3 regions of the Arthrobacter sp. UYCo732 genome follow, and region 2 is predicted to be linked to each of the others. Evidence: riboswitches for the same ligand, from Rfam matches in the RefSeq annotation. Region 2 holds a riboswitch; each other region holds the start of a gene.
What was found. A riboswitch is a leader RNA that binds a small molecule or an ion and turns the genes downstream of it on or off. The one in region 2 is predicted to bind S-adenosylmethionine.
Positions count from the first base shown of each region.

Region 1: linked by a shared signal. The riboswitch ahead of ABIB45_RS00810 (aminotransferase class V-fold PLP-dependent enzyme) and the one ahead of ABIB45_RS09725 (acyl-CoA dehydrogenase family protein) in region 2 are both predicted to bind S-adenosylmethionine.
Region 3: linked by a shared signal. The riboswitch ahead of metX (homoserine O-acetyltransferase MetX) and the one ahead of ABIB45_RS09725 (acyl-CoA dehydrogenase family protein) in region 2 are both predicted to bind S-adenosylmethionine.

Region 1 covers NZ_JBEPPJ010000001.1:174,774-184,238, reverse strand. Annotated here, with positions in the region: gene rsgA (ribosome small subunit-dependent GTPase A) at 1-909, shown strand, start outside; gene hisN (histidinol-phosphatase) at 965-1,777, shown strand; SAM riboswitch class IV at 1,937-2,050, shown strand; gene ABIB45_RS00810 (aminotransferase class V-fold PLP-dependent enzyme) at 2,086-3,507, shown strand; gene ABIB45_RS00805 (class I SAM-dependent methyltransferase) at 3,610-4,368, shown strand; gene ABIB45_RS00800 (metal-dependent transcriptional regulator) at 4,400-5,113, shown strand; gene ABIB45_RS00795 (fluoride efflux transporter FluC) at 5,146-5,544, shown strand; gene ABIB45_RS00790 (fluoride efflux transporter FluC) at 5,562-5,990, shown strand; gene ABIB45_RS00785 (hypothetical protein) at 6,061-6,429, shown strand; gene ABIB45_RS00780 (hypothetical protein) at 6,511-6,648, shown strand; gene ABIB45_RS00775 (S1C family serine protease) at 6,652-7,632, opposite strand; RNA gene ssrA (transfer-messenger RNA) at 7,880-8,248, opposite strand; gene smpB (SsrA-binding protein SmpB) at 8,346-8,819, opposite strand; gene ABIB45_RS00760 (peptidoglycan DD-metalloendopeptidase family protein) at 8,907-9,465, opposite strand, start outside.
Region 2 covers NZ_JBEPPJ010000005.1:42,623-52,087, forward strand. Annotated here, with positions in the region: gene ABIB45_RS09710 (DUF3073 domain-containing protein) at 1-14, opposite strand, end outside; gene ABIB45_RS09715 (septum formation family protein) at 283-945, shown strand; partial or broken gene ABIB45_RS09720 (muconolactone Delta-isomerase family protein) at 986-1,096, opposite strand; SAM riboswitch class IV at 1,908-2,021, shown strand; gene ABIB45_RS09725 (acyl-CoA dehydrogenase family protein) at 2,377-3,309, shown strand; gene ABIB45_RS09730 (acyl-CoA dehydrogenase family protein) at 3,322-3,624, shown strand; gene clpB (ATP-dependent chaperone ClpB) at 3,725-6,382, opposite strand; gene ABIB45_RS09740 (Nramp family divalent metal transporter) at 6,691-7,938, shown strand; gene ABIB45_RS09745 (sulfate/molybdate ABC transporter ATP-binding protein) at 8,033-9,097, opposite strand; gene ABIB45_RS09750 (ABC transporter permease) at 9,094-9,465, opposite strand, start outside.
Region 3 covers NZ_JBEPPJ010000003.1:252,306-261,770, forward strand. Annotated here, with positions in the region: gene hutI (imidazolonepropionase) at 1-78, shown strand, start outside; gene ABIB45_RS07320 (DeoR/GlpR family DNA-binding transcription regulator) at 190-978, shown strand; gene ABIB45_RS07325 (histidine phosphatase family protein) at 1,030-1,710, opposite strand; gene ABIB45_RS07330 (CPBP family intramembrane glutamic endopeptidase) at 1,754-2,539, shown strand; gene ABIB45_RS07335 (VOC family protein) at 2,671-3,309, opposite strand; gene ABIB45_RS07340 (bifunctional o-acetylhomoserine/o-acetylserine sulfhydrylase) at 3,514-4,839, shown strand; SAM riboswitch class IV at 4,915-5,029, shown strand; gene metX (homoserine O-acetyltransferase MetX) at 5,043-6,158, shown strand; gene ABIB45_RS07350 (hypothetical protein) at 6,231-6,746, opposite strand; gene ABIB45_RS07355 (SGNH/GDSL hydrolase family protein) at 7,149-7,943, opposite strand; gene ABIB45_RS07360 (alpha/beta hydrolase) at 8,093-8,743, shown strand; gene ABIB45_RS07365 (RNA-binding S4 domain-containing protein) at 8,826-9,059, opposite strand; gene ABIB45_RS07370 (DMT family transporter) at 9,093-9,465, shown strand, end outside.

The sequences.
Region 1 (9,465 bases), on a different contig from region 2:
CTGCGCCGCTCCCCTGTGGTGGCCGGTGACTTCGTCTCGCTGGTGGGGGACGTTTCCGGCGAGCCCGACACCCTGGCCCGCCTGGTCCGGATCCAGGACCGACGCACTTTGTTGCGCCGCAGCGCCGATGACACGGATCCGATCGAGCGTGCCGTGGTGGCCAACGCCGACCAGCTGGTGGTGGTGGTGGCCGCCGCGAACCCGGAGCCGCGCACCGGCTTCATCGACCGCGCTCTGGTGGCCGCATACGACGCCGGCATTGAGCCGCTGCTGCTCGTCACCAAGGCGGATGTCAAGGATCCCGCAGAACTGCTGTCCAACTATGAGCACCTGGACTTTCCGGTGATCATCAGCCGGACGGCCGACTCCGCCGCCTCCGGCATCGACGCGCGTTCCGATGACGGCCTCTCGGCCCGCCTGGACGGCGACGCCGTTTCAATGCTACGTGCCTACCTCGACGGCAAAGTCACCGTGATGCTGGGCCATTCGGGCGTGGGCAAGTCCACTATGGTGAACGCTCTCACCGGCGCCGAACGGGCCACGGGCGGCGTGAACGCGGTGACGGGCCGCGGCCGCCACACGTCGTCGTCGGCCCTTGCCTTGAAGCTGGCAGGCGCCCCGGCCGGCAGCTGGATCATCGACACCCCCGGCATCCGCTCGTTCGGCCTGGCGCACGTGGACCCGGACCGGATCCTGCGGTCGTTCCCGGACCTGGAGCCTGGCACGGATGCGTGCGAGCGTGGCTGCAAACACAACGCGGCCGCGGTCAAGTGCGGGCTGGACTCGTGGGTGGCCGAAGGGCAGGCCGGTCCCACCGGCCCGGCCCGGCTTGCTTCGCTGCGGCGCCTGCTGGGCAGCGACCCGCGGCTGGAAGGCCAGGAATCCAAGGAACTGGGCAGCGTGGGCTAGAGGACCGGCGCCCGACGTCCCCGACCCTGAGCCCGTTAGACGGTAGTTTGGAACCATGATCCAACCCGCTTCGAGCTACAACGATGACCTGCGCCTGGCCCACGTGCTGGCAGATTCCGTGGATGACCAGACCATGAGCCGCTTCAAGGCGCTGGACCTGCACATCGAGACCAAGCCTGACCTGACGCCGGTCACTGATGCGGACAAGTCGGCTGAAGAGGCCATCCGCGGCCAGCTGTCCCGCTCGCGCCCCCGGGACGCCGTACTCGGTGAGGAATTCGGCAGCTCCGGCCACGGCTCCCGCCGCTGGATCATTGATCCGATCGACGGCACCAAGAATTTTGTCCGCGGCGTCCCCGTCTGGGCCACGCTAATCGCGCTCGTGGACGAGGGCGAACCTGTGGTGGGCGTGGTCAGCGCACCCGCGCTGGGCAAACGCTGGTGGGCAGCAAAGGGCGCCGGCGCTTACATGGGCAGGTCCCTTGCCGCAGCAACCCGGCTCCGTGTCTCGAATGTGTCCAACCTCGCGGATGCCTCGCTGTCTTATTCAAGCCTGGGCGGCTGGAAGGAACGCGGCAACCTGGATGACTTCCTGGGCTTGACCGAGGACGTCTGGCGGACGCGCGCGTACGGCGATTTCTGGTCCTACTGCATGGTGGCCGAAGGCTCCGTTGACATCGCCTGCGAGCCGGAGCTGAACCTGTACGACATGGCGGCCCTGGTCCCCATCGTGGTGGAGGCCGGCGGCCGGTTCACCTCATTGGAGGGCCAGGACGGGCCATTCGGCGGCAATGCGCTGGCCACCAACTCGATCCTGCACTCCGAGGTCCTCAAACGCCTCAATCCCGGCCTGGACGATCTGCTGTAGGCGCACTTTACCGAATTATCGACGGCGGGCGCCTCCTGAAGGGGGCGTCCGCCGCCTTATGTTCGCAAGAATCGCCTTCTGGGTAAATGAACGTAATAAACGACTTAACATTCAGCCGGGCTTTTCTCCGGCCGCAGCGATGAAATAGGCTCCTTAACAGGTCACGAGTGCCAGCGCTAAACCCCGGTTTGCTGGCCGGCAACCCTCCATTCGCGGTGGGGTGCCCCGGGTGACGACCAGGCCGGTCCGGAACGGACCCGGCAAGCGCGGATTCCCGGGACCGGGAATCCTTTTTGAGTGAGGTCCCCGTGACTACTGCCACCGTCTCCCCCGCCATCCAGAACACCGTCGCCACCGGTCTTTCCAGCGAACCAGGCGCCCTTGCGGGACGCCCGCTGTCCGCCGTCACCGGTGCGGAAATCCAGGCTCCGCTGATCCAGGGCGGTCACGTCAGGTACGCAAACCTGGACTACGGCGCGTCCGCCCCCGCACTCTCCATTGTGTCCGCCTACCTCAACGAGATCCTGCCGTTCTATGCCAGCGTCCACCGCGGTGCCGGCTATGCGTCGCAGATCAGCACGTCCGTTTACGAGAACGCCCGGAACATCGTCCGGGACTTCGTAGGCGGCCGCCACGACGACTCCGTCGTCTTCACGCGGAACACCACTGACTCGCTGAACCTCCTCGCGGGTTGCCTCCCGCAAACGGACGGGCGGCCCACCGGTGACGTTCTCTACCTGGACATCGAGCACCACGCCAACCTGCTTCCGTGGCAGGGCGTCCCGCACCGCAGTGTGGTCGCCGCCGACACGGTTGCCGGGACCATCGAGGTCCTCCGTGCCGAACTTGAGCAGGGCAACGTCAGCCTGCTCGCGGTCACCGGCGCCTCCAACGTCACCGGCGAGATCCTCCCGATTAGGGCACTGGCCGCCCTCGCCCACGAATACGGGGCGCGGATCGTGGTGGACGCCGCGCAGCTGGCGCCGCACCGTCGCATCAACATCAGCGCGGACGACGTCGACTACCTCGCCTTCTCCGGCCACAAGCTCTACGCCCCGTTTGGTGCCGGGGTCCTGGTGGGACGCACCGACTGGCTCGACTCCGGTACGCCGCATCTGGCAGGCGGCGGCGCCGTCCGGGAGGCAAAGCTCGACGGCGTCAGCTGGGCTACCGGACCCGCCCGCCACGAGGGCGGCTCCCCCAACGTGTTGGGGGCCGCCACGCTGGCCCGCGCCACGCAGGTCATCGCGTCGCTGGACCAGGACCGCTGGCACGCCCATGAGGCAGCCATCCGGTCATTCCTGGTGGACGGGCTCGGGAAGATCGACGGCGTCACCGTCCACCAGATCTTCTCGGACACAGACCCTGGCACCGGCACCATCGGCGTCGTGAATTTCTCAGTGGCCGGTTACGACGCCGGATTGGTGGCCGCGTATCTCTCGGCCGAGCACGGCGTTGGCCTGCGGGACGGCCGCTTCTGCGCGCACCCGCTGCTGAAGCGCCTCGGCCTCCCGTCGGGATCCCTGCGGGCCAGCTTCGGCGTCGGCTCCCGGTTGGAGGACGCCCAGCGGCTCCTGGCCGGCCTCGAACAGCTCCGCAGCACGGGCCTGGGCTGGGACTATGTGGTGGATTCCGGCCGCTGGGTTCCGGCCAACGACACGCGCACGTACCCGCACTGGGCACCGAACACCCCCGGCACGGCCGGAGCCGCTCCCTGCCTCGATGACTGAGGGCGCTGACGACTAAGGCCGGGACTGACCGGCTGACTGACGATGCGCGGCCATGCGGTAAATTCGAAGGATACGCATGGGCACAGTTGAAGGAGGCCGCACGTGGCACGGGGTGGCCCCAAGCTCGAGCACGGACGCCGTCTGGAGCTCGGGCAGAGCTTCCAGGACGGCGGCGAACACTATCAAAAGGTGCGCCCCGGCTACCCTGATGATTCCGCCGACTGGCTGGTCCCGGCCGGCGCCCGTGAGGCTGTCGATGTGGGCGCCGGTACCGGCAAATTTGCCGCGCTCCTGTTGGAGCGGGGCCTGGCTGTCACCGCCGTGGACCCGTCCGCAGACATGCTGGAACAGCTGCGGGCCCACTATCCGGCGGTAGCGGCAACCCAGGGGACCGCCGAGGCCACCGGCCTGCCTGACTCTACGTTCGACGTCGTCAGCGTTGCCCAGGCGTGGCACTGGTGCGATCCGGTGCCGGCCAGCACCGAACTGGCGCGGATCCTCCGGCCCGGCGGAACGCTGGGACTGATTTGGAACCAGCTGGACACGTCACTTCCCTGGGTGCACAGGTTGTCTCGCATTATGCACGCCGGAGACGTCTACAAACCTGGCTTCCGGCCGGCGGTTGGGCCGGAGTTCGAGGGCCTCGAGAGCCACGTGACCCGCTGGGATGACAGCCTCAGCACGGCGGACATTATGGAGCTGACGAAGTCGCGCAGCTACTACCTGCGTGCCAACGAAGCCACCCGGAGCAAGGTCCTGGCGAACCTCGACTGGTACCTGCACGAACATTTGGGGCACAACGCCGACGACGACATCGCCCTGCCGTACCTGACCCTGACGTGGCGGGCCGTCAAGGCGTGACGGCCACGGACCACCGGGTAGGCTTGGACCCGTGAAGTCCAGCGCCCCCTCTTCCTCCATCGAGGACTACGTCAAGGTCATCTACGGCTTCACGGAGTGGCAGGACAAGCCCATCACCTCCTCGCAACTGGCCCAGCGCCTGGGCGTGGCCAACTCCTCGGTCTCGGAGATGGTCCGCAAGCTCAAGGACCAGGGCCTGGTGGACCACAAACCGTACAGCGCCATCACCCTCACCGCGGCAGGTATCCGGCTGGCGCTGTCCATGGTCCGCCGCCACCGCCTCATCGAGACCTACCTCGTCCAGGAACTCGGCTACAGCTGGGATGAAGTCCACGACGAAGCCGAGCTTCTTGAGCATGCGGTGTCGGACACGTTTATCGAGCGTATGGCAGCAAAACTGGGCAACCCCGAACGCGACCCCCACGGGGATCCAATCCCGACGGCGGATGGGGAAGTCCTGATGCCGGAGGCGCACCTGCTTGGCCAACTCGACCCCGGCCACACGGGCCGGATCACCCGGATCAGCGACGAGAACCCGGACCTGCTCCGATACCTTTCGGCAGAGGAAATCGACCTCGACGCCAATGTGGAGGTCATGGGCCGCAAGCCCTTCGGCGGGGCTCTGGTGGTGCGGATCAGCAATGCCGGCACGACGCGGGAGTTCGACCTGGCCGACGCAGTCACGGCTGCGCTGTGGGTCCACACCGACCGCCCCCACGCCGGCTGCACGCTCGGTGACCGCTGAATGAAGCACGCTGCCGAATGACCAGGTACGGCATGCCTGACTGGCGCGCCTGGCTGGCCGTAGCGGCTGGCGGGCTCGCCGGAACGGAACTTCGTTATGGCCTGGGGCTCGCCTTTCCGGAACATGCCGGCGCAATCCCCTGGACCACGCTGGGCATCAACGTGGCCGGGAGCTTCGTCCTGGCGGCCCTCACAACAGTGTGGATCGCGCGCCCGCATACCGCCTTCTGGCTCCGGGCAGGGCTTGGACCGGGGCTGTTGGGTTCTTTCACCACCTTCTCGGCCGTGGTTTTCTCGATGGACCAACTGGCGCGGGCCGGTGAGCATCCCCTGTGGCTTGGCTATCTGGGGCTGTCCCTGCTGCTCGGGCTGGGCGCTGCGGCCGGTGGGTGGCGGACGGGGCGGCTCGTGGCCGACCTGGTGGCTTCGTGAGGGGGTTTGGTCCTGTGATGGGTGCAGTCCTGGTGGGCGTCTTCGGTATGGGGGGCGCCCTGTTGCGGTTCGCCGTCGACAGCTGGTTTGCGCACCGTACGGGGCAGCCAGGACCGAGCGCTGTCGGTGGCACCAGCGGTACCGGCAGCGGCGGCCGCGCCAGTACGCCGCGGCACTGGCCGTGGGCCACGCTGGTGGTCAACGTCGCGGGTTGCCTGATCATCGGGCTGTCCATCGGGATCACCGGAAAACTCGGTTTGACGCCTGAGTGGCAGACCGCCGTCGCAACTGGCCTTGCCGGCGGGCTGACCACCTTCAGTTCCTGGACTACTGCCACGGTCCGGCTCCTGAGCGAGTCGCGGCTCGGCGCTGCAGCCCTTAATGTCGGCGCCAACCTGATTGCAGGTTTCGCCGGTGCGGCGGTGGGCATCGCCCTGGCATCCTGAGCCTGCCACCCGCACGGAGCGTAAGGTCCGGCCCGGCCGGGTTTGGTGCCGTCCCGTATCGTTGACTCTGATGATTAGCAGACGTGACGCGGCAATTGCCCTTGATGTACCGATGGAAATGGCCCAGCGCCATGGCATCCCCAAGCGCCTGAGCGAGGCGGAACTGGGCGAGATTCTTGACAACCCGCCGGCCTGGCTGGTCCAGTCGCGGGCCAACCGCACAGGCAAGCGCCCGGTGTGGGTCCACCTCGAATGCGCCGTCTGCGGTTATGAGGAAGCGGCCCGGCCCAAGAAATGGTGGCCGGACTTCACCTACGTCGTCTGCGAGCATCACGCCCCCGATGAGGTGCCGCGCACTCAGGCGGGGTTCATCAGGAGCGAGTTCGACGGCGTCGGGACCCGCTTTGTGGGCATCGCGGACGTCCCCGCACCTGCCTGATTCCGGGCATATCATTCGGCGCAAATCAGGGGTACTTTACGAAGAGGGACGTAGTCCGTCCCCCGTCGTAAGGAGCACGCCATGCCGGATAAATCACCGCACCAGCAGCTGAACAAGAAGCCAGTTAAAACCATCAAGGAAAAACGCGCGGAAAAGAAGGCCAAGAGCCCCCTGGAAGGCGCACCGGATCCGGTGGCGCATCTGAAGAAGCGCCGGTAGCGGTTACCCGTTCCCTGCCATCTCTTCCGGTACGGCCACAAGTTCCAGTTCCTTGCCGTCCCTCAGCACCCTGATGTCCAGCGGCTGCCCGATCGCGTCAGCGAAGAGCAGCTTCTGCAGGCTTTCGGCGTTGCTGACGGGGCGGCTTCCGGCTGTCAGGATGAGGTCACCCGCCTGCAGGCCCGCGCGGTCCGCCGGCGAGGCGGCCAGCACTTCCACTACCCTCAGTCCGTCCCGCTGTCCCGTCCTGATCACCACGCCGGCGCCGAGCCTGATCGGTGTGCTGACAACGCCGAGGTAGGCCCGCCTGACGCGGCCGTCCTTGAGCAGTGCCGAGATGATGCGCCGCGTGGTGGCATTGATAGGGACCGCCAGGCCCAGCCCGGCGCCGGCCACTGCGGTGTTAATCCCCACAATCCGGCTGTGCGAATCGGCCAGAGCGCCGCCTGAACTGCCGGCGTTGAGCGCCGCATCGGTCTGGATAACGTCCTCGATCACCCGCCGGTTACCGCCCGACCACACGGGAATGGCCCGGCCCAAGCCGCTGACCACGCCTGCGGTGACTGAGCCCGCCAGTCCCAGGGGGTTCCCGACAGCGATGACCAGTTGGCCCACACGCAGCGTTTCAGCGTCGCCGAACTGTGCTGGGGCCACCTTTGGTGCCCGTCCGCGGATCACCGCGAGATCGGACAACGGGTCCACGCCCACCAACTCAAGATCAGTCCGGCTGCCGTCGGCAAAGGCTGCATGTCCTTGGTGTGTGCCTGCCACCACGTGGGAATTTGTGAGCAGATAACCGTCTTCGGTGAAAAGCACCGCAGAGCCGGCGCCCACCCGGAACCGGCCGTTCCGCCGGTTCCCGGTCATTTCGATGGCCGCAACGTGCGGGGTGACTGTCTCAGCCACCCGCATCACTGTCTTTGAATACGAATCCAGCGCACCGTCGTCGTACTCTTGTGCACGGGGCTCGCGGGCCGGGTCCATGGCGCACCTCCTGGCTGCCTTAGTTGACTCCGGCAGGAGATTTCGGTACCGCCGGGTCCTATTGGCGATAACCACGGCGTAGCGGAAGGTAGTCCCGCGCAGGCTACGCCGTCGGTGAACAGCACCGCACGACGGCGGCGGGCCGGGTGGGGCGCCGACGCTTGGGGCGCATGTCGCGGGGGCTGTTAACGCCAAAAGACCCGGACACAAGGTCCGGGTCTTTTGGCAATGTCTTGCGACATTCAAAATGTGGAGATGGGGGGAATTGAACCCCCGTCCGATGTCGTTTTGTCAGGGCTTCTCCGGGCGCAGTTTGCGTCGGATTTTCTCGGCCCCGGCCATGCTGCAAACAGCTGGCCGATCCGGGCCCAGTCATCTAAGAGTCCCGCTCACCCCGATGACGGGGGTAAGCAGCAGTGGCTATCTAAATGACGTCAGGTTCCGGGGCAATAGCAACCTCGGGCTGACGGACTGTCTTACTGCTTAGGCAGCAAGAGCAAAGTCATCGCGTTTTGAATTGGCGATTATTTTTTTGCAGACAGCGTTTACGAGATAATTCTGCATCCTCGGCCCGCTTCACCTGTCGCGACTAACATCGTCGAAACCGATCATCCCCGTATTTTGTTATCAAACCGGCTGAGCGTTGCAAGCGCTAACCCCGCCGGACTACTTATCATAACGCATGCCCGGCGAAAATCATTCCTCCCGGGGCTCTAGCGTCGGCGGTTACGTTCCCGCATCACGCGCTGCGCTTCGCGGGTGTCCTGCTGCTCACGCAGGGTCTGGCGCTTATCGTATTCACGCTTACCGCGGGCCACGCCGATCTCCACTTTGGCGCGGCCGTCCACGAAGTACAGCTGCAGTGGAACGATGGTGAAACCCGATTCCCTGATCTTGTGGGAGATCTTGGTGAGCTCCTCCCGGTGCAGCAGCAACTTGCGCCGGCGCCGGGCGGCGTGGTTGGTCCAGCTGCCCTGGTTGTACTCCGGGATGTGAATGCCCTCCATCCACAACTCGTCGTTGTAGAACGTGCAGAACCCGTCCACCATGGACGCGTGCCCCTCACGCAGGGACTTCACCTCGGTGCCCATCAGCGCAATGCCGGCCTCGTAGGTGTCCAGCACGAGGTAGTCATGCCGGGCCTTGCGGTTGGTGGCCACCACTTTACGGCCACTTTCTTTGGGCACGGGGGAACTCCTCAGTTCTTGGATCTTGGTTGGCTCCGGCCGGTCCGGCGCGGAGTCATACCAGTGTACGGCAGGAGCGGACGCGCGTTACAGCAGCCGCATCGGGTCAACGGCAACGCCGTTGAGCCAGGTTTCAAAGTGTGCGTGGCAGCCCGTTGAGTTGCCGGTGTTGCCCGAGTACGCAATGAGCTGGCCCTGCGACACCTGCTGGCCGTTGGAGACCACCACGCTGCTGTTGTGATAGACGATCGTGGTCAGGGAGTTGCCCTGGACCACGCCATGGGATAGTTTCACCCGCCAGCCGCCGCCGTCCGCGGAACTCCAGCCTGAGGCGAAAACCTCGCCGGCCGCCGCCGCATAAACGGGAGTGCCGCAGGCTGCGCCGAAGTCGATGCCGGTGTGGACGTAGCCGCCCTGCCCATAGAAATCGATGGTGCCGGGCGGGGTTGAGCGCCAGCCGAAGCCGGACGTGATGGGCACGTCACCCGAGAACGGGTGCCGCAGGCCAAAGGCCGACGGCGATCCGGTCACCGGTGCGTAGGGTGCCTGCGGCGGCGGAGCCTGGCCCTGCGCGGCGGCCCGGGCGGCGGCAGCGGCAGCGGCAGCAGCGGCGATGCGGCGTTGTTCGGCTTCCCAGGCTTCCCGG
Region 2 (9,465 bases):
CGGCCGCGCCCCATGGCGTGACCCCCTTTTGTACTCGGACCGGAGGTGGTCACCTTGGCTATCGGTGAGGCCCCGGAATGTTTGGTCAATTTGTCGTACACCTAGATTACATGCTTTCGGCGGCAGGTGCTTGCCAGCCTGTGCGTTCGACGGCCATGTCGGGTACCCTTACCGCGCCGAACCGCGGGTTGCGGGCTTTTTTGTTGGATAGAGTCTCTTCAACAGCTGCCGGTGCGGGTGCACGGAACGGCACTTTGACAAGGCGAAACGGGAGGTATCCGGATGGACAACAGGGAACAGCATCCCATCCCGCCCAGACCTGCCGCCCCGCCCACAGCGGGTGTGCCACAGGTGGCAGCCCCGGCGGAAACAGCGGCAGAGACGGACGCAGCGACGGGCCACCCGCCGCGAAAACCCCGGCGGGTAGCATCCACTTCCCTCAAAGCAGTCTTTGCGGTGGTTCTGCTGGGGGTGGTGGCCGGGCTGGTGTGGCTCGCGAGCTGGCTCGGAGCAGAGACAACCGGCCCGCCCGCAGACCCGGGCTCCGGCGTCGTGGAGATTTTGCCCACTCGCCTGCCCACCCCGCCCGCACTTCCCCGCGACGGTGTAACTCCGCCGGACTACCGGCTGGGGGACTGCTTCAAGGACTTTGATGCTGCGGCGCTGCGGTCAACGGTGGTGGCCTGCGATACGGGCCACTCCGCCCAGCTGGTGGCCGTTTTCCGCTACCCGGGCAATGATTCTTACCCGGGCCGGGAAGCCCTCGCCGCCAAGGCCCTGGAAGCCTGTCAGGCGGCCAGGCTGGCACCTGCCGCCAATGACTACCCGCTGAACTTCCAGCGCGCGTACCCCAGCAGCACGAGCTGGGAATCGGGCGACCGCCGGGTGGACTGCTACGTCATGGCCGACGGCGGAAATGCGATCAACGCCAGCGTGCTCCCCTGACTGTTCAAGGGAGCACGACGTCGTTGCATCAGTTCCAGCGTCAGTGGATGTCTGAGGGGTGCTTCGCCAGGGGTGTGACCGAGATGTCCATGTACGGGAACAGCGGCAGGCCCGAAAGCATGTTGTGCAGTTCGTCGTTGCTTTCGGCATCATGAGCACGGTGTAACCCATAAAGTCCTTGAGCTTGAGTTTGGAGATGGCCAGTGCCGGCAGGATCCAGAACGGCTGGACAAGATCGTTCCAGGCGTTAGGCGTTGGGGGTGCCCAGGAGCAGGATGCCGAGGAAGAGGATGAAGAAGTTGATCAGGTTCAGGTCAACGCCGCCGCCGCGGATGAAGTGGACCACCACGTAGGCTATGCCAGTGCGCCGATGGCCAAGGCAAGGATCCGGCTGTTGTTGAGCTTGGACGCGATGGTGCCGGCGTCGACGTCAACCGCAAGGGGCTTGGTGGGTCCGGAGAAGTGCAGGGCCCGGTCGATCTCGGTGACCCGCTGGCGGGGCTTCGGACGGAGATCATCTCGGGTGACTCACGATTGCCGGTCTGACCTCAGGGTGAGGAGTTGCCCCAAGGTACGTTTTGAACAATATCCAGTTCGGAAACGCCCCGCCAATCTAGACACCGGCTGTAGCCTCGGCCAGCTCCTTCTTTGTGCAGGTTAACCCTTTAGACCAGGATGCTCCTCCGATGTCGCAGCCCAGTGTCACTGATGTCATCTTCTTGTAAAGGGGGCGCACCATCCGTGGAACTTAGGGTTTCAATGCGGAGTAGCGCGCCGTCCACGGAGTTCGCTGCGGTGGAAGGCACGGGAGGCTGGGGGTCCCCCGTCGCCGCGCTTACCGGGCGCCAGGTCGACTTCTTTTGTAATCCAGGCCGCAGACGCTCCGCGCGTTCGAGCCGTCCCTTCATTCGGCGTCAACTTTGTTGTACGGCCGGCCCGCGGCCCATAGAGTCCTACTCACAGATCAAGAGTTCCAACATTGAGCCCTGGCTTGTTGGGCGGCAACCCTCTTCGTGGTGGGGTGCCCCAGGTGAAGATCCGGCCGCCTCGCAAAAGCGCTGCGGCAAGCATCGAGCCCGCTTCGGCGTGGCGTCCTCGTGGACGGAAATATTCCATGTCTTATCTCTGCCTGATCCTCTCCGGGGCTTCCGGCATTGTCCCTTTCGGCATCACCGCCCTTTACGTCGGGCTCAACGCCCTGCTCAGCTTGGGTCCGCCGGGCTCGGTTGGTTCTGCGCGCTGGTTGCCCTGCTCGCCGTCTTCTACGCCGCGGCCCTGGTGATCAGCAAAACCAGCCGTTCGCAGGATCCCTGACAAGCCGCGCTCCGTACCAGCGGGGCGGCCGAACCGGTCTCCGCATAAAGACTCCACGAACAACTTCTCAGCAAAACAAAATCCACTTCCCGCAGAACATGAACGAAAGGCAATCCCATGACATCACTAACCGCCACCACCCCTGAGGCCGACTACGACACCCTCGCCAACCGGTTCCGTCCCATCTTCGCCCGCATTGCCGAGGGCGCCAGCGCCCGCGAGCAGGACCACCAACTGCCCTTCGCCGAAATCAAGGAACTCACCGCCTCAGGCTTCGGCGCCCTCCGTGTACCTGTGTCGGACGGCGGGTTCGGCGCCACACTGCCCCAGTTATTCCGCCTGCTCACCGAGCTTGCCGCCGCCGACTCGAACATTCCGCAGGCCCTGCGCGGCCACTTCGCGTTCGTCGAGGACCGTCTCGTCTCCACCGGCCCCCAGCGCGCCCTGTGGCTGGAGCGCTTCGTCAAGGGCGAGATCGCCGGCAACTCCTGGACCGAGGTCGGCACCGTCAAGATCGGCGACGTCCTCACCAAGGTCAGCCCGGACCATAAAAGCACCACAGGTGGTTTCAGGATCAACGGCACCAAGTACTACTCCACCGGCAGCATCTTCGCCGACTGGATCGACACCTTCGCCCAGCGCACAGACAACGAAGTCAAGGTGATCGCCGTGGTTAACGCCCACCAGCCCGGCGTCGCGCACTCCGATGACTGGGACGGCTTTGGCCAGCGCACCACCGGCTCCGGCACCAGCACGTTTACGGACGCAGCCGTCGAGGCGGGGAACGTCATCGACTTCGACACCCGCTTCAAGTACCAGACCGCGTTCTACCAGGCCGTGCTCCTCGCCGTGCTGGCCGGAAGCATCAAGGCCGCGGAGCGGGAGATCGCCACCGAGGTCCGCAACCGGACGAGGATCTTTTCCCACGGCAACGCCGACTCCTTCGCAGCCGACCCGCAGATCCTCCAGGTCGTTGGCCAGGTATCGGCCCGAGCCTACGCAGCCGAAGCCACCCTCGAACGCGCCGCCCGCGCACTGCAGGGAGCCTAGCAAGGCTCATTCTTGAACAACTCCGAAGAGGAAGAGCGCCTCAACGACCTCGCCGAACTCGAAACCGCCCAGGCGCAGGTCATCCTGACGGAGCTCTCCACCCGGGCTACCTCGGACATCTTCGACGCCCTCGCCGCCTCCGGCACCAGCACCAAGAAGAACCTGGACCGGCACTGGCGCAACGCCCGCACGGCCGCGAGCCACAACCCGTGGGTCTTCAAGGCCCGCATCGTCGGCGATTACGCCGTCAACGGCACCACTCCCCCGCGCGTCTGGTCCATCGGCGCCGGCCGCAAGGCCGACACCGCGAATTAGCCGGCCCTACTTGGTGGTCTGCGGGCATACGAACGGCCATAGGGTGCTTCCGCCGGCCAGCCCCAGATCCGGGTGTTGCTCCGCCGCCGGCCCCGCCCACCTACTTTTTCCGCCGGACCACCAGGCCGGTGCCGGCGGGAGCACCGCCGTCGGGCCCCGTCAGAGCCTCCTGCCCCTCGATGGTGAGTTCTTCGACGTCGGCCGCGGTGTCCACCTGCACAGTGTCGCCGTCCGCGATCTCACCGGACAGGATGGCTTTGGCCAGGCGGTCCCCGATCTCGCGCTGCACCAGCCGGCGGAGCGGCCGGGCACCGTACGCCGGATCGTAACCGGACATGGCCAGCCAGGCACGGGCGCCCTCGGACACCTCCAGGGTGAGCCTGCGGTCATGCAGCCGCTTTCCGAGTTCAGCCACCTGCAGTTCCACAATGTGGGACAGCTCGTCCACAGTCAGCGCGCCGAACAGCACCACCTCATCCAGCCGGTTCAGGAACTCCGGCTTGAACGACGCGTTGACGGTGGCCATGACGGCATTCCGCTTGGCCTGGGCGTCCAGGCTCTGGTCGACGAGGAACTGGCTGCCCAGGTTGGAGGTGAGCACCAGGATGGCGTTGCGGAAGTCCACGGTGCGGCCCTGGCCGTCGGTGAGGCGGCCGTCGTCGAGCACCTGCAGCAGGATGTCGAAGACCTCAGGGTGGGCCTTCTCCACCTCGTCGAGCAGGATCACCGAATACGGCCTACGGCGGACGGCCTCAGTCAGCTGGCCACCCTCCTCGTAGCCGACATAGCCCGGAGGTGCGCCCACGAGCCGTGCCACGGAGTGCTTCTCGCCGTACTCTGACATGTCGATCCGCACCATGGCGCGTTCGTCGTCGAAGAGGAAATCCGCCAGCGCCTTCGCGAGCTCAGTCTTGCCCACTCCCGTGGGTCCGAGGAACAGGAACGAACCCGTGGGGCGGTTGGGATCGCTGATCCCGGCCCGGGCGCGACGGACGGCGTCAGATACTGCCGTCACAGCCTTGGACTGGCCAATCAGCCGCTGGCCCAGTTCCTCCTCCATGTGCAGCAGCTTCTGGCTTTCGCCCTGCAGCATGCGTCCGGCAGGAATGCCGGTCCAGGCGGAAATGACCTCCGCGATGTCGTCGGCGGTCACTTGCTCAGCCACCATCTGGGCGGACTTGTCGGTCACGGCCGCTTCGGCCTCGGTGGCGGCGTTCAGTTCGCGCTCCACGGCCGGAATTTCGCCGTAGAGCACGCGTGACGCCGTCTCCAGGTCGCCCTCGCGGGCCGCCTTGTCGTACGCACTCCGGAGTTCGTCGAGCTTCGCCTTCAGGTCGCCCACCCGGTTCAGGCCGGCCTTTTCGGCTTCCCACCGGGCGTTGAGCGCGTCCAGCTCTTCTGTCTTGTCCGCCTTGTCGGCGCGGAGGGCAGCCAGGCGCTCCACCGAGGCGGCGTCTTTTTCGTTTTCGAGGGCAAGCTCCTCCATGGTGAGGCGGTCGACGGCGCGGCGCAACTGGTCGATTTCCTCCGGCGCGGAGTCAATCTCCATCCGCAGCCGGGAGGCGGCCTCGTCCACCAGGTCGATGGCCTTGTCCGGCAGTTGGCGGCCCGAGATGTAGCGGTTGGACAGTGTGGCAGCGGCCACCACGGCAGAGTCGGCGATGGTCACCTTGTGGTGGGCTTCGTAGCGTTCCTTGAGTCCGCGGAGGATGCCGATGGTGTCCTCGACGCTCGGCTCACCCACGTAGACCTGCTGGAACCGGCGCTCCAGTGCCGGGTCCTTTTCGATGTTCTCGCGGTACTCATCGAGCGTGGTGGCACCGATCAGCCGCAGCTCCCCCCGGGCCAGCATGGGCTTGAGCATGTTTCCGGCATCCATGGAGGACTCGCCCGTGGCACCGGCGCCCACCACGGTGTGGATCTCGTCGATAAACGTGACGATCTGCCCTTCGGAGTGCTTGATCTCCTCCAGGACCGCTTTCAGCCGCTCCTCGAACTCGCCGCGGTACTTGGCTCCGGCCACCATGGAGGCCAGGTCCAAGGCGATAAGCGTTTTGCCGCGCAGGCTTTCGGGGACATCGTTGGCCACGATCCGCTGGGCCAGGCCCTCGACGACGGCCGTTTTGCCCACGCCAGGTTCGCCGATGATCACCGGGTTGTTTTTGGTGCGGCGGCTCAGCACCTGGATGATGCGCCGGATCTCGGTGTCGCGGCCAATGACCGGGTCCAGCTTGCCCGCACGTGCCATCGCGGTGAGGTCGGTGCCAAACTTTTCCAGCGACTGGAACGTGTTTTCGGGGTCGGGGCTGGTGACCTTGCGGTCACCGCGGACACCCGGCAGGGCGGCCAGAAGCGCCTCATGGGAGGCACCGGCGTCGCGCATTAACCGGCCGACGGCGTCACTTCCGGCGGAGAGCCCCAGCAGCAGCACTTCGGTGGACACGAAGGTGTCACCGAGGCGGTCGGCCTCGGTTCTGGCGTTCTGCATGGCCTGCAGCGCGGGCCGGGACAGCTGGGCCTGCTGCGTGGAGCTGCCCGAGGTTGCCGGGAGTGCCTTGATGGCACCGCTCGCCTGCACGCTCACGGCGTCCGGGTCGGCACCGGTGGCGCGGAGAAGCGCGACGGAGACACCGTCCCGCTGGTCCATCAGCGCCTTGAGCAGGTGGGCCGGCTCGACCTGCGGGTTCCCTGCCGTGGAGGCGTTCATGGCTGCTGCCGAAAGAGCCTCCTGGCTCTTGGTGGTGAATTTGATGTCCAAAGAGAGCTCCTTCCGGGATGTTCAATAACTAAGTTGAGTCTACTACGCTCAACTTTGATGTTTGCAACATCATCAGCATTTTTGCCCTTCAGTGACATCACCGGGGCTCCCGCAGAGTAGTGTCTTTGCACTGTATCGCCGCCCCGATGATCTACCTAGGACACGGGTGTGACCGGGGACCTTTGTTCCGCGCGCGCATTCCAGCGCCGGATGCGATCGCTTCAGGGTACCTAATTACTACTTTTCGGTATGCCTAACTTTGGTCTATCCTCGGAATATCAGCGCGCCCCAATGACGAGGAATGATCGATGGCAGTTACCACCCTTCGCGAGCGCCCGGTGACCCGGGTCTGGTCCAGGCTCCTATTGCTGGGTCCCGCGTTTGTGGCTGCCATAGCTTATGTGGACCCGGGCAACGTGGCCGCCAACCTCACAGCCGGGGCGAGCTTCGGGTACCTGCTGGTGTGGGTGCTCGTCATGGCTAATGCGATGGCCGTTCTGGTGCAATACCAGTCTGCGAAGCTGGGGCTGGCCACGGGGATGAGCCTGCCGGAGATTCTGGGCAAGCGTCTTGGGAACGGTCGGCGGCGGGCGTACTGGGTGCAGGCGGAGATCGTCGCCGGTGCCACGGACATGGCCGAGGTCATCGGCGGTGCGGTGGCCTTGAATCTGCTGTTCGGACTTCCGCTGCTGACCGGCGGCGTCATCATTGGACTGGCATCGATGGTGTTGCTCGCGCTGCAGTCCCACCGGAGCCAAAAGTCCTTTGAGCTCGCGATCCTGGCCCTGCTTGGCGTGATCGCCGTCGGATTCGTCTCCGGTTTGTTCGTAAACCCGCCGGACGCCGGCAGCGCCCTGTCCGGGCTTGTGCCGCGGTTCGAGGGAACTGATACCGTCCTGCTCGCGGCAAGTATGCTCGGGGCCACGGTGATGCCACACGCGATCTACCTGCATTCGGCCCTCGCCCGGGACCGGCACGGCTTTTCCGAGGACCCGGCGGTGCGGACCCGGCTGATTCGGGCCACGAGATACGACGTCGGCGGCGCCCTCCTGCTGGCCGGCGTGGTGAATATCGCGATGCTGCTGCTGGCGGCGTCCAGCCTGCGCGGGGTGGAGGGCACCGATACGATCGCCGGGGCGCACGCAGCGGTGACGGCGGCGTTGGGGCCCGGGATCGGCGTCGTCTTCGCGATTGGTTTGCTGGCCTCGGGGCTGGCCTCCACGTCCGTGGGATGTTACGCCGGGGCCACTGTCATGGGCGGGCTGCTGAAGATCCGCGTGCCGCTGCTCATCCGGCGCGTGATCACCCTGATCCCTGCACTGGTGATTCTGGGCGCCGGAATCGAGCCGACCCTGGCCTTGGTTCTTAGCCAGGTCCTGCTTAGCTTCGGGATCCCCTTCGCACTGATTCCGCTGATTCGGCTCACGGGCAAACGTGAGGTGATGGGCATCCACACGGACTCCCGTCCGCTGAAGATCGCCGGCTGGACCAGTGCGACGCTCATCGTCGGCCTGAACTGCGTGCTGATCGTCCTCACTGTGCTCGGCCCGTCCTGACCGTGTTTGTTACCCGGAGTTTTTGTCCAGATAATCTTCCAAATGGCGCCCCCGCAGCAGATTATCTGGACAAAAACTCGGGGGATGGCGCCGCTCAGGCGGGGTAGATAGCCACGGTGCCGGCCTTGATCACGAAGTAGACCCGCGCGCCCGGCGAGAGCGCGAGATCCGACGCGGCTGCCGGGGTGATATCGGCGCTCAGTTGCCCGTTTTCGCCGGCGCGGACGCGGATCTGGTCCCCGTGCGGCTCCAGGTCGGTCACGGTCACGGGGAAGGAGTTGCGCGGGCTGCCGTGCGCCTCGGACACGAAAATGGAAACGGCCGACGGCGGGAAGACCGCCACGCCCGCCTGTCCGGCGGGCAGCGGGCCGGGCAGGTCGTGGTGCTGGCCGTAGAACTCCAGCCCGTCCGCCCGGAGGCCGTGGTCCGTGATCTGCCCCGCCACAAAGTTGAGCCCGGCGAGCCCGGCGGCGAACCGGCTGTGCGGCCGCTGCAGGACCTCGCGGGTGGGGCCTTCCTCGCTGATCCGGCCATTTTCAAGGATCACCACGCGGTGGGCCAGCATCAGGGCATCGAGGACGTCGTGGGTGATGATGATGGCGCGCCGGCCGGCCAGTACGCGCTTGAGCAGGCGCCGGAGCAGTGGCGCGGCGTGGATGTCCAGTGCAGCCATCGGCTCGTCCAGCAGGAGGAGTCCGGGGTCGGCCGCAAGCGCCCGGGCCACCGCCACGCGCTGCGCCTGCCCGCCGGACAGCTCTGCGGGGCGCCTGGCCTGGAGCTCCGAGGCCTCGACTTCCGCGAGCCACAGCAGGGCGGATTTCCTGGCGGCTTCCCTCGAGGCGCCCGCACTCCGGGGCCCGAACGCGACGTTGTCCAGCACGCTCAGGTGTGGAAAAAGCAGCGGTTCCTGAGCCAGGAGGGCGGTGCCGCGGCGGTGTGGTGCAGTCCATGATCCGCGGCCCGCGGCGAGGTTGAAAAGGCTTCTGCCGTCCAGTTCAGCTGTGCCCGAGTCCGGATGCAGGAGGCCGGCGACGACGTTGAGCAAGGTGGATTTGCCCGCGCCGTTGGGCCCCATCACGGCCACTGTTTCGGCCGGTCCGACGCCCAGGGACACCTCGAATCCCCGATCAGCCACGGCTGCCCGGACCCGGAACGTCACGGGACCGCACCGCCAGCGGCGGGCGCCGCCGTCGTACTCCCGGAGGTGGCCTGCCTGGCCGCCCGGGGGCTGCGGTAGGCGAGCGCCACCACGGCCACCGCGACGGCTACGAGGACCAGGGAAAGTGCGACGGCGGCGTCGGCGTCCGTTTCGCGCTGCAGGTAGATTTCCAGCGGCAGGGTCCGGGTTACACCCTGGAGGCTGCCCGCGAAGGTGAGGGTGGCGCCGAATTCGCCCAGGCTGCGGGCGAAGGACAGGACCGCGCCGGAGGCAACGCCGGGCAGCACCAGCGGCAGCGTGACGCGGCGCAATACGGTGCTGGGGCTGGCGCCGAGGGTGGCGGCCACGGCTTCGTATTTGGGGCCGGC
Region 3 (9,465 bases), on a different contig from region 2:
TCTGCCACGCATCTCGCCTACCGTCCGGGCATGCCCCTCACGTACGCTGTGTGGCGGGCCGGCGCACGGGCACGATAGTTGCGTAGCGCCCAGGTCAACAGCCACCACAGTGACTTAATGTGATCGTTTGCCTCTGTTATGATCAATAAACGTCACATTTTGGTGATTGGTTGACTCTGAAAGGCCCCTATGACCCGCACTGACCGTCTGACGGCCATCCTGGATATCCTCGCCAAGACCGGCCAGGTGGAGGTGGAGGAGATCGTCACACAGCTGGGCGTCTCACCGGCCACGGCGCGGCGGGACCTGGACAGCCTGGCCAACCGGCGGCTGCTGACCCGGACCAGGGGCGGCGCCACCATCGGGGCGCTGGCATATGACCTGCCCGGGCGATACAACCGCGACGACCACGCCGAGGCCAAGGAACAGATAGCCCAGGCCGCTTCGGCACTGATTCCGCCGGGCGCCGTGATCGGGCTCTGCGGCGGCACCACCAGCACCGCACTGGCGCAGATCCTGGCAACCCGCGAAGACCTCAACGCCCCGGCCAACCAGTCCACGCTGACGGTGGTCACCAACGCCATCAATATCGCTTCGCAGCTGGCTGTCCGGCCCAACATTAAAGTCATGGTGACCGGCGGCATCCTCAACCCGCGCTCCTACGAGCTGGTGGGCCCCTACACGGACATCATCATGCAGAAGGTGGTCCTGGACATCGCGTTCATCGGCGTAAACGGTATCGACCCGGAGGTAGGCCCCACCAACACCGGTGAGGGCGAGGCGTCAGTGAACGCCCTGCTGGCCAGCCGGGCCCGGGTGTCCTACGTGCTGGCGGATTCCTCCAAGGTGGGAGTCCGGGCTTTCGCCACGATGGACGGCTACGCCTTCAACCGGCTGATTACGGACCACGGTATCTCCGCCGAGGACAAGGCAGCGTTCGAAGCCAACGGCACGGAAGTGATCGTGGCGCCGCACTAATATGTGCTGGCCGGTGTCCTGAACCACAGGCGGCCCGGCCCATCATCAGCTCTAATAGATCAGCGGCGGCGCATCCAGGACGGTCGCGTCCACCCGGCGGTCCACCCACTGGGTGAACGGCATATCCAGTTCATACTTATCGAGTTCGGTGCGCACCAGGGTCCGGACCTCGGAGTTGTTCGGGTTGTTAAGCGATTCGAAGTACTCCACCGACCAGTGGAACCAGCGCATGCAGAATAGCCGCATGGTCAGTCCGTGGGTTACCAACAGTGTGTTCGGTGCGTAATCCGGTTTGGACCAATGGCGGTAGAGCGTCTCCATGAAGGATGAGATCCGGTCGTAGACGTCTGAGCCGGATTCGCCCTCCCGGAACCGGTAGAAGAAATGCCCGTAGGCGTTGCGGAGCTCCTTTTGGTCCTCGATCTCGCCGCTGATCTGGAAATTGGCCCAGTCCTGTTCGCGGAGGCGCGGTTCCTCGATCACCCGCTCGGTCAGGTTACCCAGGTTGAGTGCCTCGAGGGTCTGGTATGCCCGCAGGTAAGGCGAAACATACACGCAGACCTGCCTGCCTTCCAGCTCACGGCGGATCCGTTCGCCGGCCGCTGTGGCCTGCTCCAGGCCGAGGGGAGTCAGTGGAATCCGATAGTCCGGGACCCTGTTGTAGATGGACGTATCGACGTTGGCCGTGGACTGGCCGTGCCTGACCATGATGATTTTTCCTGGCGCGCTCATAAGCCCCAAGCATAAGTGGGTGTTAACCCGGCAAGATGGAACCATGTTGGTTCCCTCGCGCCGTCGGCTGCGTATCGAAGTCTGGATTGTGCTTGGACTGTCCCTGGGGCAGTCCGCCGTGTACTCAGTGGTTCAACTGCTGGACAAGATGTCGCGGGCCCCGCTTGCGGAGGGAACCTCCACGCTGAACCAGTCGCGGAGTTCCCGCGAATACTTCGACCTCACGTACCAGTTGCTGGATATTATCTTTGCCCTGGTACCCGTGCTCCTGGTTATCTACTTCCTCACGGACCAACGGCAGTCGGGCGCGGGCGCGGGCGTGAGCACGCACGGCAGTTCGGCCTTCCAGAAGCTCGGATTCAATTTCGCCAGGCCGGGCCGTGACCTGTTGCAGGGCCTTGGCCTCGCAGCACTGATCGGGATTCCATCGCTGGGCCTCTATGCCGCGGGCCGGGCGCTGGGAATCACTACCGCCATCATTCCCAGCGCACTCGACGCCCACTGGTGGACCATTCCCGTGCTGATCCTCTCCGCCCTGCGGCATGCCGTGGTGGAGGAAGTCATAGTGGTGGGCTACCTCCTGGACCGCTTCGGCAAGTTCGGCTGGAGCATACCGCTGGCAATTTTTACCAGTTCCCTGCTCCGCGGCACCTATCACCTGTACCAGGGATTCGGGCCGTTCTTCGGCAACGTCGTTATGGGGGTGGTGTTCGCTTGGCTTTATACCAGGACGAAGCGGGTGATGCCGCTGGTCATCGCCCATGCGGTGCTGGACATTGTGGCTTTTGTGGGCTTTAGCTTGTTCGGCCGGGCTGTTGGCTTGGGGTGACGCGGCTGGGTTCCGTTAAAGCGATTCGGCCGCCGTCGGCAGGTGACGTCGTTGTCACGCGCTGATGGCGGCCGAAGATGTGATCCGGGCAGCGCTGCCCGGGGGATCGGATATTGGTCGGAAACGGACCGTCAGATGGTGACGGCTCCGGTGGCAGTTTCGAACGTCACGGACAGGATGCCTGGGGTTCCCTTCGGTGCAACCCACTCGACTGCCACGTCCTCCAACGGCTTCTCTACCGGTTCACCCAGCCAAGCCGTCACTCGCTCGGCGGACCCGGCGATAGTCAGGCAGCTCATCTTGACGTTGCTCTCATAGGCGTTGGACGGGTGGAGGGAGGGGTCGCCCTCCCACTTGAGCATGTAGGGAACCTGCGGGTCCGCGATCAGGCCCAGGATGCCGATCTGCTTCCAGGCCAGCTCACGACCGTCCGGGAACTTGCGGTTGCCGTTGACGGCGGCCCGGCCCAGGCGGTCTTCGAACGGGGCGAGGTCGTCCACTTCGACGCACCATCCCATCCAGCCGCCGCCGGCTTCGGACCGTGCCCGGACAGCCTGCCCGAAGGGAGCCTTGTCCGAAGCCGGGTGGTTCAGAACCTCTACAACTTCCAGGTATTTGTGGTCGGCGAGGGGAATGATCATGTTTCGGGTTCCGAAACGGGGGTGCACTCCACCCTTCACGGCTTCAACGCCGAGGGCGGACGAAATACGTTCGGTGGTGGCAACGAGGCCATCTTGTTCACAGGCGTAAGAGACGTGATCCATGCGCATGCCATCATCTTGGCACTTTGTGATGCGCCTCTCAGCTAAGGGTTGCCTTACCAGGTTTTGTGTTTCGGCAGCCCATCGACACCCGCGCACAACAACCCTGAAAACCGCCCCTGACCACCTTCGTCACAATCCTGTTACCGGCCCGGAAGCCTTCCTACACTGAACGCACATGCGCAGTGCCATATCTCGTCAAAGGAGCCCTGAATGTCGAACGGATGGTCTTTCGAAACCCGCCAGATCCATGCTGGCCAGGAGCCGGACAGCGCCACAGGCGCCCGTGCCCTCCCGATTTACCAGACGACGTCGTTCGTCTTCCCCAGCGCGGAAAGCGCCGCCAACCGGTTTGCCCTCGCGGAGCTCGCGCCGATCTACACACGCATCGGCAACCCCACGCAGGATGCCGTGGAGCAGCGTATTGCCAGCCTGGAGGGCGGGCTGGCGGCCCTTCTGCTGAGTTCCGGACAGGCGGCGGAAACCTTTGCCATCCTGAACATTGCCGAGGCCGGGGACCATGTGGTGGCCAGCCCCAGCCTCTACGGCGGTACTTACAATCTCCTGGCGCACACCCTGAAGAAGTTCGGCATCTCCGTGACGTTTGTGGCGGACCCGGACAACCTGGAGCAGTGGCGGGACGCCGTGCAGCCCAACACCAAGCTCTTCTTTGCCGAGGTGGTCTCCAATCCGCGACAGGACGTGCTGGACATCGAGGGCGTGTCGCAGGCCGCCCACGATGCCGGCGTGCCGCTGATCGTGGACAACACCCTGTCCACGCCTTACCTGATCCGCCCGCTCGAATGGGGCGCAGACATTGTGCTCCATTCGGCGACCAAGTACCTGGGCGGGCACGGCTCTGCCATCGCCGGCGTGATCGTGGACTCCGGCAATTTCGACTTCGGCAAGGACCCGGAACGGTTCCCCGGCTTCAACACTCCGGATCCGACGTACAACGGGCTCGTGTACGCCCGGGATCTCGGGGCCGGAGGGGCGCTCGGCGCCAACCTGTCCTACATCCTGAAGGCGCGGGTCCAGCTGCTTCGTGACCTCGGCTCGGCGGTGTCCCCGTTCAACGCCTTCCTGATTGCCCAGGGGCTGGAGACGCTGAGCCTGCGGGTGGAACGGCACGTGGCCAACGCAGTCGACGTTGCGCGCTGGCTGGAGGCAAGGGACGACGTCGAATCGGTCGCCTATGCGGGTCTGCCGTCCAGCCCCTGGTACGAACGGGGCCGCAAGTACGGTCCCAAGGGCACCGGTGCCGTGGTTGGATTCACCCTGGCCGGCGGGGCGGAAGCAGGCAAGCGCTTCGTGGACGCCCTGGATCTCCACTCGCACGTGGCCAACATCGGGGACGTCCGCTCGCTGGTCATCCACCCGGCGTCCACCACGCACAGCCAGCTCCCACCCGAGCAGCAGGCCATCGCCGGTGTGACACCGGGGCTGGTGCGTCTATCGGTGGGCATCGAACACATTGATGACATCATCGCCGACCTCGAAGCAGGGTTCCGGGCGGCCAAGGGCGCGGCCGTCAGCTGAGCCAGGAAGCCCCGCGAAGTCACAACCAGTCACACTCTTAGCCAGAGGCCGGGGCTGTTTCGTACACTCGAAGCAGGTCATGAGTGTCAGCGACAGCCCCGGCTTGCTGGCCGGCAACCCTCTTCCGTGGCGGGGTGCCCCGGGTGAGGACCTGGCCAGCCGGTCAAATGACGGCGGGCAAGCGCGTAGAAGAGGTCCTTTCCATGACGATCACCATCTCCCGAACTGCGGCTCCCGGAAACGGCGTGGTCCGCTACGCCAGCATTGGCGGCCTGCAGCTCGAAGCCGGCGGCAACCTGCCGGACGTCACTCTGGCATACGAAACGTGGGGAACGCTGAACGCGGACGGCTCCAATGCCGTCCTGATTGAGCATGCTCTGACCGGCAGCACGCACGTGACGCGCGGCGACAGCGACGAGCCCGGCTGGTGGGAGCAGCTGGCCGGACCCGGTGCGCCGGTGGACACTGACCGTTTCTTTGTGGTCTCCATCAACATTGTGGGCGGCTGCTACGGCTCCACCGGCCCGTCGTCGGAAGCCCCTGATGGAAAGCCATGGGGATCCCGTTTTCCGTTGGTGACGCTGCGTGACACCACGGAGGCTGAGGCGCGGCTGGCTGACCAGTTGGGCATTCACAGCTGGTTTGCCGTGCTGGGCGGCTCGTTGGGCGGCGCGCGTGCGCTGGAGTGGGCGGTCAGCTTCCCGGAACGGGTGCAGCGCTGCGCTGTGATCTCGGTCGGGGCGGCGAGTACGGCCGAACAGATCGCGTTCGCCCAGGCGCAGACCCTCGCCATCCGGCAGGACATCAACTTTAACGACGGCGACTACTACGGCGGACCGTTGCCCCAGGACGGCCTGGCGCTGGCCCGCCGCATCGCCCACATCACTTACCGTTCGGCAGAGGAACTCGACGGCCGTTTCGGACGCTCAGCGCAGCTTCCCGAATCACCGCTTCGGGCCGCAGCGTTGGGGGAGCGCGGGCGCTATCAGGTGGAAAGCTACCTGGACCACCAAGGGAAAAAGCTGGTGAGCCGCTTTGACGCCAACAGTTACATCGCGCTCACCGATGCATTGATGAGCCACGATGTCAGCCGCGGCCGGGGCTCCCTGGACGAGGCTCTTGGCCGCGCCACCGCCAGGTTCTTCGTGGCGGCCGTGGACAGCGACCGGTTGTACTTTCCGTCGCAGTCCCGCGAACTGGCCGACGCGCTCCCCGGCGAGGTGGACGTCCATGTCATCGAGGCTCCGATCGGCCACGACGGCTTCCTGACCGAGATCGGCCAGCTCGGCAACCAGCTGCGGAGCGTGTTCCTGGTCTAGGACGGGTTCCAGGTTTAGGGCCCGTTCTGGTTCAGGGCGGAGGTTCCCTGCCGCCGAGGTTCTGGGCGGGGATCAGCCGTTCATGATGTCGGAGCGGCGCTTCATGTATTCCTCCATGGCCAGTTCACCATTGCTGTACTGCTGGTCCAGCTCGGCTAGCTTCCGGGCGCGGTAGCCCTGCGGGGCCGACGGCGGCGGGGGAGTCGCCGGGGCAGAGGGGGCCTTGGGTGTTTCTGCACTGCGCTGCTGCCCGTTCTGGGGCTCCCCATACTGTTGCGGCTGACCGTACGGCGGGAACTGCTGGCCGGGGAACTGCTGGTCGGCGGGCGGAACAGGCTGTATCGGCGGGAGTGGCTGGCTCGGCGGCAGGGGCTGCGGGCTCATGATCTCGCGGTAGCCGCCGCTCATGTAATCCTGCTGCGTGTAGCCATCGCGGGGCTGCCGGTTTTGCTGTCCGGGAAACTGACCGGGGTAGCCGCCGGAGAACCCCTGCCCCTGATTCCGTTTGTTGACAGATTTCCGGTACATCCGCATCGCAATCGGAATCACGAACGACAGGATGATGATCCAGAAAAACAAGCTGTTCACGGTGTAGCGCCTCTCATATGTGTCCTTCCAGCTTAAGCCCCGGCCAGCCTAAGTCTCCGGAGCCACCCAGACGGCCCGGATTCCCAGGAAAGCCCCGTCCCGGTCCACGGCGCACTGCACCGCACGCTCCACGGCTTTGCCCCGCGTCGTGCCGCGAAGGGGCCCGATCGGGCGCGTCGAACACACGGATGTCCAGCTCGCAGCGACCGGGACAGAGGATGTGCCGCCAGAAACCGGCCAGCCGCCTTTTCAGCAGGACCACGTGCATCGGCGCACCGTCCCACGGGAACGCGGGAGCGATGCCGCCCAGATAATGCCCGGCGGCGGAATAGCCCATCACGTATTCGTCGTAGCACTGGATCAGGTCGATCCGCCGAGTGGGGCCGGGCGCCGCGCCGGCGGCTAGCGGCGGACGTCGGTGGTGCCCAGCGGACCCTCACCGGAACCCAAGGGGACGCCCGGACCGAACACCGGCCCCGGCGTCGGGCGTTTTGCGGTAATGCCGTCGCCGGAGGAGCGGTTGCGCAGCCGCCGCACCACCCACGGGACAAAGTGCGTGCGGGCCCACACCAAATCCCCGGACCGGGCTTCGCGCCACGTGCGCTGTGGCATTGACTTGGGCAGAAGCGGCTCCAGCGTGTGGTTCACATTGAGCGAGTCCAGCACCATGGCGGCGATGGTGTGGTGCCCCAGCGGTGAAAAATGCAGGCGGTCCTCGTCCCACATCTGCGGATCATTCAGCTGTTTGAGCGACCACATGTCGGCAATGATGGCGTCGTGGCGTGCCGCCACGGTGCGGAGGTTCTCGTTGTAGATGGCCACTTTGCTGCGGATCCGCCCCAAAACAGAGGAACCCGTGTCCGGGCCGTTGAACAGCACCACCGTGGCGCCGCCCATCGCCAGGATCTGGACCACCGAATCGAGCTTTTCCGCGAGGGCGTCGGGGTCGCCGCCGGGCCTGATGAGGTCGTTTCCGCCGGCGGAAAGGGTCACGAGGTCCGGCTTGAGAGCCAGGCACGCGGCGAGTTGCTGGTCCACGATCTGCTGCAGGAGCCGGCCGCGGACGGCCAGGTTGGCATAGGCAAAATCGTCCTGGCCGCGGCCCAGTTCCTCGGCTACGCGGTCAGCCCAGCCGCGGTATCCGCCGGGGCTCGAAGGTTCGGGGTCCCCGATGCCCTCCGTAAAGGAATCTCCCATGGCTACATAGCGGCTCCACGGGTGGGATTCCGTAACCGTGTGCGGATTCTGCAGGGCTCTCGCGTCACTCACCGTCCTATCCTGCCCCTTCGTCCGTAAGCTACGCCACCGTAGGTAGTTACCGGCGGGTAACTGTAAGAATGGAAACCATGACTGACGCCCAAGTATTTCCCGCCCCTGTTGTTATGTGGTCCCGGCCCGAGGACCAGCGCTCCGGACGGCCGCTGCTGGTGCTGCTCCACGGCTATGGCGCCAACGAACAGGACCTGCTGAGCCTGGCGGATCTGCTGCCCGAGGAAATTGTGGTTGCCTCGCTCAGGGCGCCGCTGCCCACTGGTCCGGGCTTCATGTGGTTCCCGCTGACGGCCTCGATCGATTACACCCTGGACGCCGTCAAGGAGGCGGCCGGCTACGTGCAGGGCTGGATCGACTCCGTCAAGGCCCACCACCCGTCCGTGACCCTGCTGGGCTTTTCCATGGGCATGGCCATGGCCACCACGCTGCTCCGGCAGCGGCCCACCGACTACGCCGCCGTCGTCGGGCTTTCCGGCTTTGTGATTGATGCCGACGGCGATCCCGCGTTCCGGGACAGCGAACTGGACGGATCCGTCCCTCTGTTCTGGGGCCGCGACCAGCAGGATCCGGTGATCACTCCGGACAAGATCGAATACACCATGGGCTGGGTCCGTGGGCACGTCAAGCTCACCAAGGTGCTCTATACCGGGATGTGGCACGGCATCAACCAGCAGGAGATCGGGCACGTCTCCGAGTTCCTGACCCACGAGGTGCTGAACAAGTAACAGACACCACAAGCAACGGACGACGGCGGCCCGCGGCTAAGTGGCGCTGGCCGCGCCGTTGTTGTTGTCGCGAGTGCGGGTGTCAGGCTTCGGGAGCGCTGACCCTGACCGTCTGGCCATTTACCGTCACGGTATCGCCGTTGTGCAGCTGGCGGCCGCGCCGTTCGTCGATCTCGCCGTTGACCTTGACGAGTCCGTTCTTGATGAGCTCGGCGGCTTCCACGCCGTCCTCCACCAGGCTGGCGAGCTTCAGGAGCTGGCCGAGGCGGATCATGCTGTCACGGATGGGGATCTCTTCAATGTCCTGGTTGCTCATACCAGCAATAATGCCTGACGTAAGGTGAATTCAATGACCCACACCCCACGGCTGCCACTGCTCGCCGGCCTTCCGCTGGCAGTCGGGGCGGGACTGGCCATTCCCGTCCAAGGGCGCATCAACGGCGCCCTGGGGGCAAGGCTCAACGACGGCATCGCCGCGGCTGTTGTGGGGTTCAGCACCGGCCTGGTGCTGATGATCGTGATCTCCCTGGTCATGCCCAGTGGCCGCGCCGGGCTTGCGAGGATCCTGCCGGCGGTTCGGAGCCGGGCCTTCCCGCCCGTATATGTCCTGGCCGGCGGGATCGGTGCCTTTTTTGTGTTCGCACAGTCCTTCACCGTCGGCGTCCTGGGCGTGGCCCTGTTTACGGTGGCAGTGGTGACCGGCCAGACGCTGAGTGGCCTGC